4 regions of the Photobacterium sp. R1 genome follow, and region 2 is predicted to be linked to each of the others. Evidence: predicted binding sites of a transcription regulator. Region 2 holds the regulator's gene; each other region holds the start of a gene.

Region 1 (3,136 bases), on a different contig from region 2:
CTGGACAAGCTGGCTCATGCCGGTTTGCTGCATGAGCCAGTCGTTGTGTAATCAGTCGTTCGTCACGGTCGCGGTGGCTTTGCCATCGTGATACCGGCCTGGTTTGTGGTTCATGGCCAGAACCAGGTTCAGCATCACAGCGCCCAGCAGTGACAACAGCAGAATAGTCGGTGTCATCAGGAAATAAGAGCAAATCAGAATGCAGATATCGATGCCCATCTGAAGCTTGCCTGCTGAAATGCCGAATTTTTCCTGCAGATAAAGCACCAATACGTTAAACCCGCCCAGGCTGGTGTTATGCCTGAACAGAATCAACATTCCCAATCCCATCAGCAAGCCGCCAATCACGGCACAGTAAACCGGATCAAACTGGCTGATAGCCACCACATGGTGCAGGTTGTCTGTAATGACTGAAACCAGCGCTCCACAGCACACACTGGTCAGTGCAAAGCTGCGGTTCATGCGGAACCAGGCCATGATGTAAAACGGAATATTCGCGACAAAGTACAGCTGACCGAAACTGAAATCTGTAAAGTGGGTCATCAGCAGCGCTAAGCCGGTTGTTCCGCCTGTCAGTAAGTTTGCCTGTTGTAAGAAAAAAACGCCTTGCGCGACAATGAATGTGCCAGTCAGAATGGCAATCAGGTTTTCTTTGCGAGAGTGGCCGCGGTGTTTCAATCGATACCTCCAAAAATACCCCTCTGATACTGCGTGACGTCAGTGCGACGGCACAGGAGGGGAAATGCGCGCGATATGTTATAGCCTGGCTGGAAAAAATGAATCCCGGAGCTGAAGGTAAAGAAATACGGTTTGTAATTTAAAATTTACGGTTTTGTAAATCATTATTTTCGCATTATGGTTGCGTTCACATTTTACGATGTAATTTTTTTGATGGATGTTTGTGCAAACTTGAAATAAATTCATCTTCCAGATGAGAAAAACGAACAAAAAAGGGGATAAAAAAGCGATTTCGGGGCTATCTGAAAAGGAGTATTTTCGCTAAAATGCCGACTTATCTGCTGGTGTGACGAAAACGTTTGCGTTGCCGTGGTGTCTGGGGTTGTGTTTTCAGCACCAATCGGGAAAAATGCAGATTATTTCCCGTTGACCTAAGAGTCTGACCTTGTCAGATACTTAGGTGAGCGAATTTGAGAACTATCTGAGTCAGGAGAGACTGATGCTAAAGCGTGACATGAATATTGCTGATTATGACGCGGAACTGTTTGCGGCCATTCAGGAAGAAACAGCCCGTCAGGAAGAGCACATTGAGCTGATTGCTTCTGAGAACTACACCAGCCCGCGTGTAATGGAAGCCCAGGGTTCACAACTGACCAACAAATACGCAGAAGGTTACCCGGGTAAGCGTTACTACGGCGGTTGTGAGTATGTAGATAAAGCCGAGCAACTGGCAATTGATCGTGCATGCCAGCTGTTTGGTGCTGAATACGCGAATGTTCAGCCACACTCAGGTTCTCAGGCAAACAGTGCGGTTTACATGGCCCTGCTGAATGCCGGCGATACCGTTCTGGGCATGAGCCTGGCACACGGTGGTCACCTGACTCACGGTTCTCCTGTGAACTTCTCCGGTAAGCTGTACAACATCATTCCTTATGGTATCGATGAGCAAGGTCAGATTGACTACGCAGAAGTGGAAGCGCTGGCGCTGGAACACAAGCCGAAAATGATCATCGGTGGTTTCTCTGCTTACTCTCAGATTGTTGACTGGAAGCGCATGCGTGAAATCGCAGACAAAGTTGGTGCTTACTTCTTTGTTGATATGGCGCACGTTGCAGGTCTGGTTGCTGCGGGTGTTTACCCGAACCCTGTACCGCACGCACATGTAGTGACCACAACAACGCACAAAACACTGGCTGGTCCTCGCGGCGGTCTGATCCTGTCAAATGCAGGTGAAGAGCTGTACAAGAAACTGAATTCAGCCGTTTTCCCTGGCGGTCAGGGCGGCCCGCTGATGCATGTCATCGCAGCCAAAGCCGTTGCGTTCAAAGAAGCAATGGAGCCTGAGTTCCAAGCTTACCAGCAGCGTGTTGTTGATAACGCCAAAGCTATGGTGGGTCAGTTCCTGGAGCGTGGCTACAAGATCGTTTCCGGCGGTACCGAGAACCATCTGTTCCTGGTTGACCTGATTGATAAGAACATCACAGGTAAAGAAGCTGATGCCGCACTGGGTGCAGCGAATATCACTGTGAACAAGAACAGTGTACCTAACGATCCTCGCAGTCCGTTCGTGACTTCAGGTATCCGCATCGGTACACCAGCGATCACCCGTCGCGGTTTCACGACGGAAGACGCGAAAGCACTGGCGAACTGGATCTGTGACGTGCTGGACAACATCGAGAGCCAGGACGTGATCGATGCAACTAAAGCGAAAGTGCTGGATATCTGTAAGCGCCTGCCAGTTTACGCGTAAGCAGGTCAGGCTGAATACAGACCAACATTTAGGTCAGAATAGTGAAACGGCATCCATCGGATGCCGTTTTTGTTGATAAAAAATTTAGCTTTGCGCCTCTCAAGTCAGTTGATTTGGGTTACACTGAGTCGACGAAATTGAGGAGGCAAGATGCATTGTCCGTTTTGTGGTGCCAATGACACCAAAGTAATCGATTCCCGTCTGGTCGCTGACGGTCATCAGGTCCGGCGCCGTCGTCAGTGCCTGGCGTGCAGCGAGCGTTATACAACTTTTGAAACCGCTGAGCTGGTGATGCCGCATGTCATTAAAACCAATGGCAGCCGGGAGCCGTTTAACGAAGACAAGCTGCGTGGTGGCATTGAACGTGCACTGGAAAAACGTCCGGTCAGTGCAGATGACATTGAACGAGCGATCAATACGATCAAATCCCGCTTGCGTGCGACCGGAGAGCGCGAAGTGAAATCCGACATGATCGGGAACCTGGTGATGGATGCGCTGATTGAACTGGATAAAGTCGCCTATATTCGTTTTGCCTCTGTGTACCGTTCGTTCGAAGACATCCGGGAATTTGGTGAAGCGATCGCCAAACTGGAAAAATAAGTCAAGATGTTTACACCGACCGATCACGCCATGATGCGTCGCGCCATCAGTCTGGCCCGACGTGGCCGTTTCACCACTGCCCCTAATCCGAATGTCGGCTGCGTCATC
Region 2 (3,136 bases):
AGTGCTTTGCGGTGAAATCAGTGCCAAAGGCAATGTGTACTATTTTGGTCAAAAGCACAGCGACTGGCAGCCATCCCTGCTGGCCAAACACTTGGGTGTACTCCCTCAGCACAGCAGCCTGTCTTTTGGTTTTACTGCGCAGGAGGTCGTTGAACTTGGCTGTATGCCACTTGGTTTGAAGCGCACAGATTGTCTCCGAATTACCCGGGAATGCATGACGGCTGTTGGGATCTGTCACCTGAGCCAGCGTCAGTACCCCACCCTCTCAGGCGGCGAGAAACAACGTGTTCATTTTGCCCGTGTACTGGCTCAGCTCAGCAATGCGGAAGACCAGTGCATTTTAATGCTGGACGAACCGACCTCAGCTTTAGACCTTGCCCATCAGCACAGTTGCCTGAAACTGGCAAAAGATATGGCCCGTAAAGGAGCCGCCGTCATCCTGGTCATTCATGACCTCAATCTTGCAGCTGAATACGCAGACAGACTGGTATTGCTGAATAAGGGGAAGATACAAGCAGACGGTGATGCCTGGCATACCCTGACCACTGAGAATATCAGTTCCGTTTATGGTTCCCCGGTGATCATCGAATCTCACCCCCGCGGGCACTTTCCGATCGTCCTTTCAGCCTGAACCTCCTGCAAGGGCATCGCTGAGCCGTTGCCCTTGCACAGTACTTACAATGTAAAGACTGAAACAACTTTCAAGTTGCCAGTATTCTTGAGCTGCATCAAGATTCCCCCCACATTTCAAGAGAAACGTTGCACTGTGCGTGAGTCCTTGTAGAATGTGAGCGCAAGCGATTAACCGATGAAATAAATAGCAATAGAAAGTCAGACTTCATATCGGTGTAAGGTATTGTTACCACTCGGCCTGAGCCACTCATTTCCCGCCGCTATCCTCGCAGAGAAGCGGCGTTTTAGCGTCTGGCAAATATGAAAAGACCCTGTTCAGGGCCTGAAGACTAGAAGAACAATTATGGCAACCATTAAAGATGTTGCACGTATGGCAGGTGTATCTACTACCACAGTCTCACACGTGATCAACAAAACCCGCTTTGTAGCGGAAGCAACACAGAAAAAAGTGTTGGCGGCAGTTGAAGAATTGAACTACGCGCCAAGCGCCGTCGCGCGCAGCCTGAAATGTAATACAACCAGCACCATCGGCATGCTGGTGACAAAATCGACCAACCCATTCTTTGCCGAATTGGTGCATGGCGTTGAAGAGTACTGCTATAAATCCGGTTATACGCTGATTTTATGCAACACCGAAGGTAATCTGGCCAAACAGAAGGATTACCTGCGCATGCTTTCTGAAAAGCGTGTGGATGGTCTGCTGGTGATGTGTTCTGATCTGGATGATCAACTGCTGGAACAGTTAGAGCGACAGCCTGATCTGCCCATGGTTATCATGGACTGGGGTCCTGCACGCCCAAAAACAGATAATATTCAGGATAATGCAGAACTTGGTGGTTATCTTGCCACTCGTCATTTTATTGACAATGGACACACTAAAATTGGTTGTCTTTCCGGCCAGAAAGATAAATCTACCTGCCGTGAGCGGCTGAAAGGTTTCCATAAAGCCATGAGCGAAGCTGGTCTGACGGTCAATGAAAACTGGATCATTGAAGGTGATTTCGAATGTGAATCTGCCGTAGATGCAGCCAATGCTTTTATTGCCATGAAAGAGCGTCCAACTGCTATTTTCTGCTTCAATGACATTATGGCAATGGCCTTAATCAGTACATTTGAACAAGCAGGGATCAATGTACCAAATGATATTTCAATTATTGGTTATGACAATATTGATCTGGCCCCGTACTTTTCACCACCTCTGACAACAATCCACCAGCCAAAACGCCGTTTAGGCAAGACTGCTGTGGAAATCCTGATGGAACGCGTGAAAGATAAAAACCATGAATTTCAGACTTTTGAGATCAATCCTGAGCTCGTGGTTCGCCGTTCCGTCAAAAAAATAACACATCCATAAAAAACGATATTAACCTACATATATTGATAAACAGCCGATATAAACACCCATATCGGCTATGTTTATATGGAATATTACTACGCTACAGAGGAATTGATGGGATAATCAGTTAGTTTCTGTAAAATTTATACGATTTTTATTGCGAAGAGTATCACAATTTTTTGTGCGATCGATATCAAATTTGTCTTATTGATATATGATTAAACAGTCACGAACAAGGCAAACCATCTGAAAGGATGGGACGCAAAGCTTCCGGCCTAAAAGCAATGACTTAGTGATAAAGTTATTACTCATGGTAGCGGGGTTGCCGATGGATGAAGTGAAGTTTATGGGACACTTTTGTCATTCTTATGACAAAAGACTCATAATCTTATGCACAATTGAATCCTCGCTCCGTTGTTTGGTGACTTCTTTTGTTGAAATTTCTAACCGAGAAAAGAAGCATGGACAAACCACTACTGAAAGATTCAATTCGTTTATTTGAGAAATTTGGCCAGATTAAATCTCGCTCAATGTTTGGCGGTTTTGGCATTTTCGCAGGTGAAACGATGTTTGCTCTAGTTGTTAGCGACAAGCTGCATCTGCGCGCTAACGCGAAAAATGAAGAAACCTTTAAACAAGCTGGCCTCAAACCGTACGTTTATCAAAAACGCGGTTTTCCTGTCGTCACAAAACACTATGCCATTCCGGAAAACTGGTGGGAAACCCCAGAAGTCATTCTGGAGCACGCTGAAGTTTCTCTTAATGCAGCACAGGCTGACAAAGAGAAAAAAATGCAGGCTAGCCCTAACCGCATTAAAGATCTGCCAAATCTTCGCCTTGCCAATGAGCGTATGCTCAAGAAAGCAGGCATCAACTCTGTAGATCAGCTGTTTGAAGTTGGTGCTATCGGTGCTTTTCAGGCGCTGCAGGAATCTCATCACGAGTCATTGAGTCTGGATTTGCTTTGGGCGTTAGAAGGCGCAGTCAGTGGAAAACACTGGTCTGTGATTACCCCACAACGTCGAAATGAGCTCCTGTCCAAACTAGAAGTCAATTCTGGCGCTCATCACTAAGTATTCAGATTATTTTGCCAGTGCAGCGATTTGCACTGGCTTTAAATAACCTGCTTTAGCCCTGGCACCCTGTCAGGGCTGTGTAAAAAACAGA
Region 3 (3,136 bases), on a different contig from region 2:
GCTGGTGTTGCGCCAGGGCCGCTATGGAATGTTTATTGGCTGCAGTGCGTATCCGGCTTGCCACTATTTGGCTTCGCCCGAGAAGAAGGCCGAAGAGACCCACATGACTTGTCCTGAGTGTAAAACAGGACATTTGGTTGAGCGAAAATCCCGGTACGGCAAGCGCTTCTATGCCTGTGATCAGTATCCGTCCTGCCGGTTTGCGATCAATTTTCAGCCGGTTCCCGGCCATTGTGAGCAATGCGGTTTCGGCTTGCTGATCGAGAAGAAACTGGCCCGGGGCACTAAACTGCAGTGTGCCGATCGGAAATGCGGTCATTATCAGTCGGAACCGGAAACGATGCCGTCCTCTGAGGCGGATGACATTTAAAGAAAAAGCCAGCTCTGCTGGCTTTTTACATATCAGGGGAAAGGGTTTGCTTTAGTCGAGGCGGACCACCGGGAAACTGTCAGCAGGCAGTATCTGAGCCAGTTGGTTCAGTGTCTGCACCAGTTCAGGATGACTGGCTGCAGTGACATTGATGTGGCCCATCTTACGGCCCGGACGTTTTTCCTTTCCGTACCAGTGGAGATGGCAGCCCGGAATGGTGAGAACCGCCGCCGGCAGTGTATCTTCTCCCAGAATATTGAGCATCACAGTGCTGCGAGTCTGTGTTGTGCTGCCCAGAGGCAGATCGCAGACCGCCCGCAGGTGGTTCTCAAACTGGCAGGTATCTGCACCTTGCTGCGTCCAGTGGCCCGAGTTATGTACTCTCGGGGCAATTTCATTGATCAGCAGCTGGCCGTTCACGTCAAAGAACTCAATGGCGAGGACGCCGACATAATCCAGGGTTGCAGCGACGGCGTTGAACATCATCTCCGCCTGCTGTTGTAAAGCCCCCTGCTCTTCCAGTGCCAGAGAGCGGCTGAGCACGCCGTCGGTATGAACGTTTTCAGTCAGCGGATAGATGGCGGTATCTCCCGCAGCATTCCGCGCACCGATCATCGACACTTCGCGCTGAAAAGGGACAAAAGCCTCTGCAACAATAGATTGTTCCGGTGCGTGGGTCAGGAAATCGGCAATGTCCTGCCAGATGGCCGGGATCTGCTCCGTTGTTTTCAGGCGCCACTGACCTTTCCCGTCATAGCCGCCCAGGGCGCTTTTCAGCACCAGTGGCAGGCCGATCGTTTCTGCAGCCAGCGCCAAATCTGCTTCTGTGCTGATCAACTGGTATCTGGCATTGGCCACGCCAGCCTGATCCAGCAGAGCTTTTTCAATCCTGCGGTCGCCACCGGCTTTGATGGCGGCTGCATTGGGTTTGAGTTTACCGCTGGCCTCGCAGGCATCCAGCACATCATGCGGTACATGCTCAAATTCAGCGGTAATGACATCAGCATAACCGATGGCATTGTTCAGTCCGGACAGCACCGGTGCCAGTGTCAGCGGATGGACGACCTGACCGTTATTCACGTCATAGGCCATGACTTCGATATTCAGGGGAGCACCAGCCAGTGCCATCATGCGGGCCAGCTGACCCGCGCCCAGTACCAGAACCTTCTTCATGGTTATGCGTCCTCAGATGGATCCGGCTGGCTCAGGACGGTGTCGGTCTGTTCTTTACGGAATGCATCAATAGCGGCCATGACAGTTGCATCCTGGGTACCGATAATCTGGGCTGCTAAGAGTCCGGCATTGGCTGCACCGGCTTCCCCGATAGCTAATGTGCCGACAGCAACCCCTTTGGGCATTTGTACAATCGACAGCAGGGAATCCATGCCTTTCAGGGCGCGGGACTGCACCGGGACGCCCAGAACCGGCAGACTGGTGAATGCGGCAGTCATGCCCGGCAGATGTGCAGCGCCGCCGGCACCTGCGATAATCACTGAAAGACCACGCTGATGAGCGGTTTCGGCATATTCAGCCAGCAGGTGTGGAGTCCGGTGTGCGGAAACCACACGGGTTTCGTACGCAATATTAAAGCGATCCAGCATTTCAGCTGCGTGTTGCATGGTTGGCCAGTCAGATTTTGAGCCCATAATAATACCGACTTTCATCCCGAACTCCTTAGGGTCATGTTAATCAGGCAAGAGGGTTTGCGGCGCATTATACGGAGATTTTTCCTTAAGGAAAACGTTTGCGTCGCGCTCTGGTGCGCAATAGGTGCAGTTCGCTGGGATTCGGTTAAAATAGCAGCCAGTGAAAATCAGCCATCGCCATCGCATTGATCCGGCGACAACACATTGAGGATAGTGTGGATAATTTAAGCCAAGTCGTCACCGCGCTCGAGCAAGGTGAAGTGATTGCCTACCCGACTGAAGCCGTGTTTGGTGTCGGATGCGATCCGGATAACCCAGAGGCTGTTGCCAAACTGCTGGCATTGAAACAGCGCCCGGTAGAGAAAGGCCTGATTCTGATCGCGGCCGATTATGCTCAGCTCGCACCTTATGTGGATGACAGCCAGTTGACTGAAGACCAGAAAGCCCTGATTTTTGCCTCCTGGCCGGGCCCGGTCACTTGGGTGATGCCTACCAAACCGGGTGTTCCGTCGTTTCTGACAGGACAGTTTTCAACGATTGCGGTCCGGGTGACGGATCATCCGTTGGTGCAGCAGCTGTGCCGGGCGTTCGGGAAACCGCTGACATCGACCAGCGCAAATCTGACCGGTGAGCCGCCTTGCCGCAATGTGCAGGAAGTGGAATCACAACTCGGAGCGCATCTGAATACAATTTTGCACGGTGAGACGGGTGGCCGTGACAATCCGTCCGAAATTCGCGATGCTGCCACAGGACAAATTTTCCGACAGGGATAACATACGCATGCAAGACGTCAATAAACACGCCGTGAAGGCGTTCTTACTCGATCTACAGGATAAAATCTGCCAGGCGCTGGAAGCACAGGATGGTGAGGCCCGTTTTGTGGAAGACAGCTGGGATCGTGAAGAAGGCGGCGGTGGTCGCAGCCGGGTACTCCGTGATGGTGCAGTCTTTGAGCAAGGTGGTGTGAACTTTTCACATGTTTACGGGGCGCAGATGCCAGCCTCAGCCACCGCACATCGTCCGGAGCTGGCTGGCCGTCGTTTTGAGGCCATGGGCGTTTCTCTGGTGATCCATCCGAAAAACCCTTATATCCCGACGTCGCATGCCAATGTCCGCTTCT
Region 4 (3,136 bases), on a different contig from region 2:
GCCGCTGTTTGACATCACTCCAGGCGTCCGGGTTACCCCCTTGTTTCTTGGTCAGACGACGGGCATCCATCATATGGCCATATCCGACATTATATGACGCCAGCGCGAACCAGACTTTTTCATGCGGTTCAATGCTGTCCGGGATTCGGGCGATCATTTTTCTCAGATATTCCGTTCCCCCGCGAATACTTTGTTCCGGATCCAGACGGTTCTGGACACCGACTAATTTCGCGGTTGGCAGTGTCAGCATCATCATGCCGCGGACACCTGTCGGAGAAACGGCCCTCGGGTTCCAGTGCGATTCCTGATAAGAAAGCGCCGCCAGCAGGCGCCAGTCAAACTCGTCGGCGTACTTTTTGAAGATACTTTCCCAGCGCGGCAGTTTACTTTCCAGAGCGCGCAGAAATGCCCGGGTATCGACATAGTCGAACTGATCGACATGGCCGAAATATTTCTCTTCCAGTTTCGCCAGTTCGCCGCTCTGTTTGAGCTCGCCGAAAAATTCAATCAGCAGCGCATACAGGCTGTCGTCATTGCTCGGGTTCAGGAACCAGCCGATCGGCTGGTCATCGGTCAGTTCCAGTGCAACGGCGATATCCGGATGAATCCGCTGGCTCAGGGCAACATCCACAGAATCAGCGACGGTATAATCCAGTTCGCCGACAGCGACTTGTCTGAGCAGCTCTTCGCTGTCGACTTCATCAACGGCATGCCAGGTCAGGGCCGGGTGATCTTTTTTGAGCTCCAGCAGGTTCTTTTCATGGCTGGAATCCCGCACGACAACCAGCTGGCCTTTATTCTGGGCCAGATCGTCGACATCACGCGGGCGCCATTCCCCTTTCTTATAGACCAGAATCTGACTGGCATAGTAGTAGGCCGGGGCCGCACGAAAAGACCGGACCCGTTCCGGTGTCATGGTCAGCCCGGCGGCGAGCAGATCGACATCGCCGCGGGTCAGGGCCGGGAACAGACCTGAGAGAGAGAAGACCGGCTGCATTTCCAGTTTGACGCCTAACTTGTCGGCGAAACGCTGGGCAAGGTCATAGTCCAGTCCGGTCGGGCCGTCCGGACCAATGTAGTAGGAAATCTGATTGTTGAGTGTCCCGACGCGGAGGACGCCACTGTCGCGGATCCGTTCCAACTCTGTGCGGGTGTCATTTTCCCACTGACATCCCGATAATATCAAGCTTGTCAATAAGATAGCGACCAGGTTCCGCAGTCTGGCGGAAAAAGCTAACCGTCTCAATAATTCATGCTCATCTGTCTATTTAGTGGTCCTTTATACCAAAGGTCGCATTCCGGGCAAAGCTGAGCCCCATTTGATCTTATCCGGCGACCGGATAATAGGTGAAAATTTGCGCATTTTTGGGCAGGTGGTCAAAGATCGCTGTCGATCGGCGACGGATTGAAAAAAAAATCGCGCAAACGGTTGCGTCAGGTGTTACGTCACACCCGCTTTTCCCGTATACTACCGCCGTTCCTCTGAACCGAAGGGGGAAATCAGCGCTGAACAAGGTGGCATTGACGTGGCTCCCGGGGTGGGGATCAGGCCAATATCACCTTCATTCAATTGCTAATCGAGAGTCGTACGCACATGGAAATTTTGCGTGGTTCACCCGCACTGTCTGAGTTTCGTGTCAATAAACTGCTGGCGCGTTGTCAAGCCTCGGGTCTGCCTGTCACAGGTATTTATGCCGAGTACATGCACTTTGCTGAGCTGGCTGCGCCGCTCGACAGCCAGGCACTGGAGACCCTGACCAGCCTGCTCACCTATGGTCCTACGATTGTCGAGCATGAACCAAGCGGCACGCTGCTGCTGGTTACCCCACGTCCAGGCACCATTTCCCCTTGGTCTTCCAAAGCAACGGATATTGCCCGTAACTGTGGTCTGCAACAAATCAAACGTCTTGAGCGCGGTACGGCTTATTATGTCGCGACCTCCGCTGCGCTGAGCGAGGCCCAGCAAACAACGCTGCAAGGTCTGCTGCATGACCGCATGATGGAAGTCGTGTTTGATGATTTCAGTCAGGCAGAAGCCCTGTTCCGACACGCTGAACCTGCGCCGATGCAGAGTGTGGATATTCTGTCCGGTGGCCGTCAGGCGCTGGAAGAAGCGAACCTGTCTCTCGGGCTGGCACTGGCTGAAGATGAGATTGATTATCTGGTTGAAAACTTCACCAGACTGGGCCGGAATCCGAACGACATCGAACTGATGATGTTCGCACAGGCGAACTCCGAGCACTGCCGCCATAAGATCTTCAATGCAGACTGGACGATTGACGGTGTCGATCAGGAAAAGTCGCTGTTCAAGATGATCAAAAATACCTACGAGCAACACAGCGATTACGTTCTGTCAGCATACAAAGATAATGCTGCAGTCATGGTGGGCTCTGAAGTGGGTCGTTTCTTCCCGGATGCGGAAAACCGTCAGTATAACTACCATCAGGAAGCAGCTCATATCCTGATGAAAGTGGAAACCCACAACCACCCGACAGCCATTTCCCCATGGCCGGGCGCTTCGACCGGTTCCGGCGGTGAAATCCGTGACGAAGGCGCAACCGGGATCGGCGGTAAGCCGAAAGCCGGTCTGGTTGGCTTTACCGTATCAAACCTGCGCGTTCCGGGTTTTGAGCAGCCTTGGGAAACCGACTTTGGCAAGCCGGGCCGAATTGTGACGGCGCTGGATATCATGCTGGAAGGCCCGCTGGGCGGTGCGGCGTTCAACAACGAGTTTGGACGTCCGAACCTGCTGGGTTATTTCCGTACGTATGAAGAAATGGTTTCTTCTCATAACGGCGAAGAAATCCGGGGTTACCACAAGCCAATTATGATTGCTGGTGGTATGGGGAATATTCGTGATGAGCACGTTCAGAAGAAAGAAATTCCAGTCGGTGCCAAGCTGATCGTATTGGGCGGCCCGGCGATGAATATCGGTCTGGGCGGCGGCGCGGCCTCTTCCATGGCTTCCGGCCAGTCAGCCGAAGATCTGGATTTTGCCTCGGTTCAGCGTGAAAACCCGGAAATGGAACGTCGCTGTCAGGAAGTGATCGACCGTTGCTGGCAGCTGGGCGATGACAACCCGATTGCCTTTATCCACGATGTCGGCGCTGGGGGTATCTCGAATGCTCTGCCTGAG

Evidence for each region. Region 2 encodes PurR, which represses purine synthesis genes. Its sites were predicted from a motif close to TNANGNAAACGTTTNCNTNA; they were not measured.
Region 1: glyA (serine hydroxymethyltransferase) is a predicted target of PurR. The motif match lies at 1,026-1,045, and genes of this name have one in related genera.
Region 3: purE (5-(carboxyamino)imidazole ribonucleotide mutase) is a predicted target of PurR. The motif match lies at 2,103-2,122, and genes of this name have one in related genera.
Region 4: purL (phosphoribosylformylglycinamidine synthase) is a predicted target of PurR. The motif match lies at 1,418-1,437, and genes of this name have one in related genera.

What each region holds. Positions count from the first base shown of each region.
Region 1 is NZ_BAAHZP010000004.1:366,658-369,793, forward strand. Features, by position in the region: gene ACYP03_RS09495 (hypothetical protein) at 1-51, shown strand, start outside; gene ACYP03_RS09500 (YitT family protein) at 52-678, opposite strand; gene glyA (serine hydroxymethyltransferase) at 1,178-2,428, shown strand; gene nrdR (transcriptional regulator NrdR) at 2,579-3,028, shown strand; gene ribD (bifunctional diaminohydroxyphosphoribosylaminopyrimidine deaminase/5-amino-6-(5-phosphoribosylamino)uracil reductase RibD) at 3,035-3,136, shown strand, end outside.
Region 2 is NZ_BAAHZP010000005.1:135,964-139,099, reverse strand. Features, by position in the region: gene ACYP03_RS10460 (heme ABC transporter ATP-binding protein) at 1-631, shown strand, start outside; gene purR (HTH-type transcriptional repressor PurR) at 977-1,987, shown strand; cyclic di-GMP riboswitch class I at 2,196-2,299, shown strand; gene ACYP03_RS10450 (TfoX/Sxy family DNA transformation protein) at 2,431-3,042, shown strand.
Region 3 is NZ_BAAHZP010000018.1:82,030-85,165, forward strand. Features, by position in the region: gene ACYP03_RS21490 (DNA topoisomerase family protein) at 1-370, shown strand, start outside; gene ACYP03_RS21495 (5-(carboxyamino)imidazole ribonucleotide synthase) at 422-1,543, opposite strand; gene purE (5-(carboxyamino)imidazole ribonucleotide mutase) at 1,546-2,034, opposite strand; gene tsaC (L-threonylcarbamoyladenylate synthase type 1 TsaC) at 2,232-2,789, shown strand; gene hemF (oxygen-dependent coproporphyrinogen oxidase) at 2,797-3,136, shown strand, end outside.
Region 4 is NZ_BAAHZP010000004.1:359,597-362,732, forward strand. Features, by position in the region: gene mltF (membrane-bound lytic murein transglycosylase MltF) at 1-1,195, opposite strand, end outside; gene purL (phosphoribosylformylglycinamidine synthase) at 1,595-3,136, shown strand, end outside.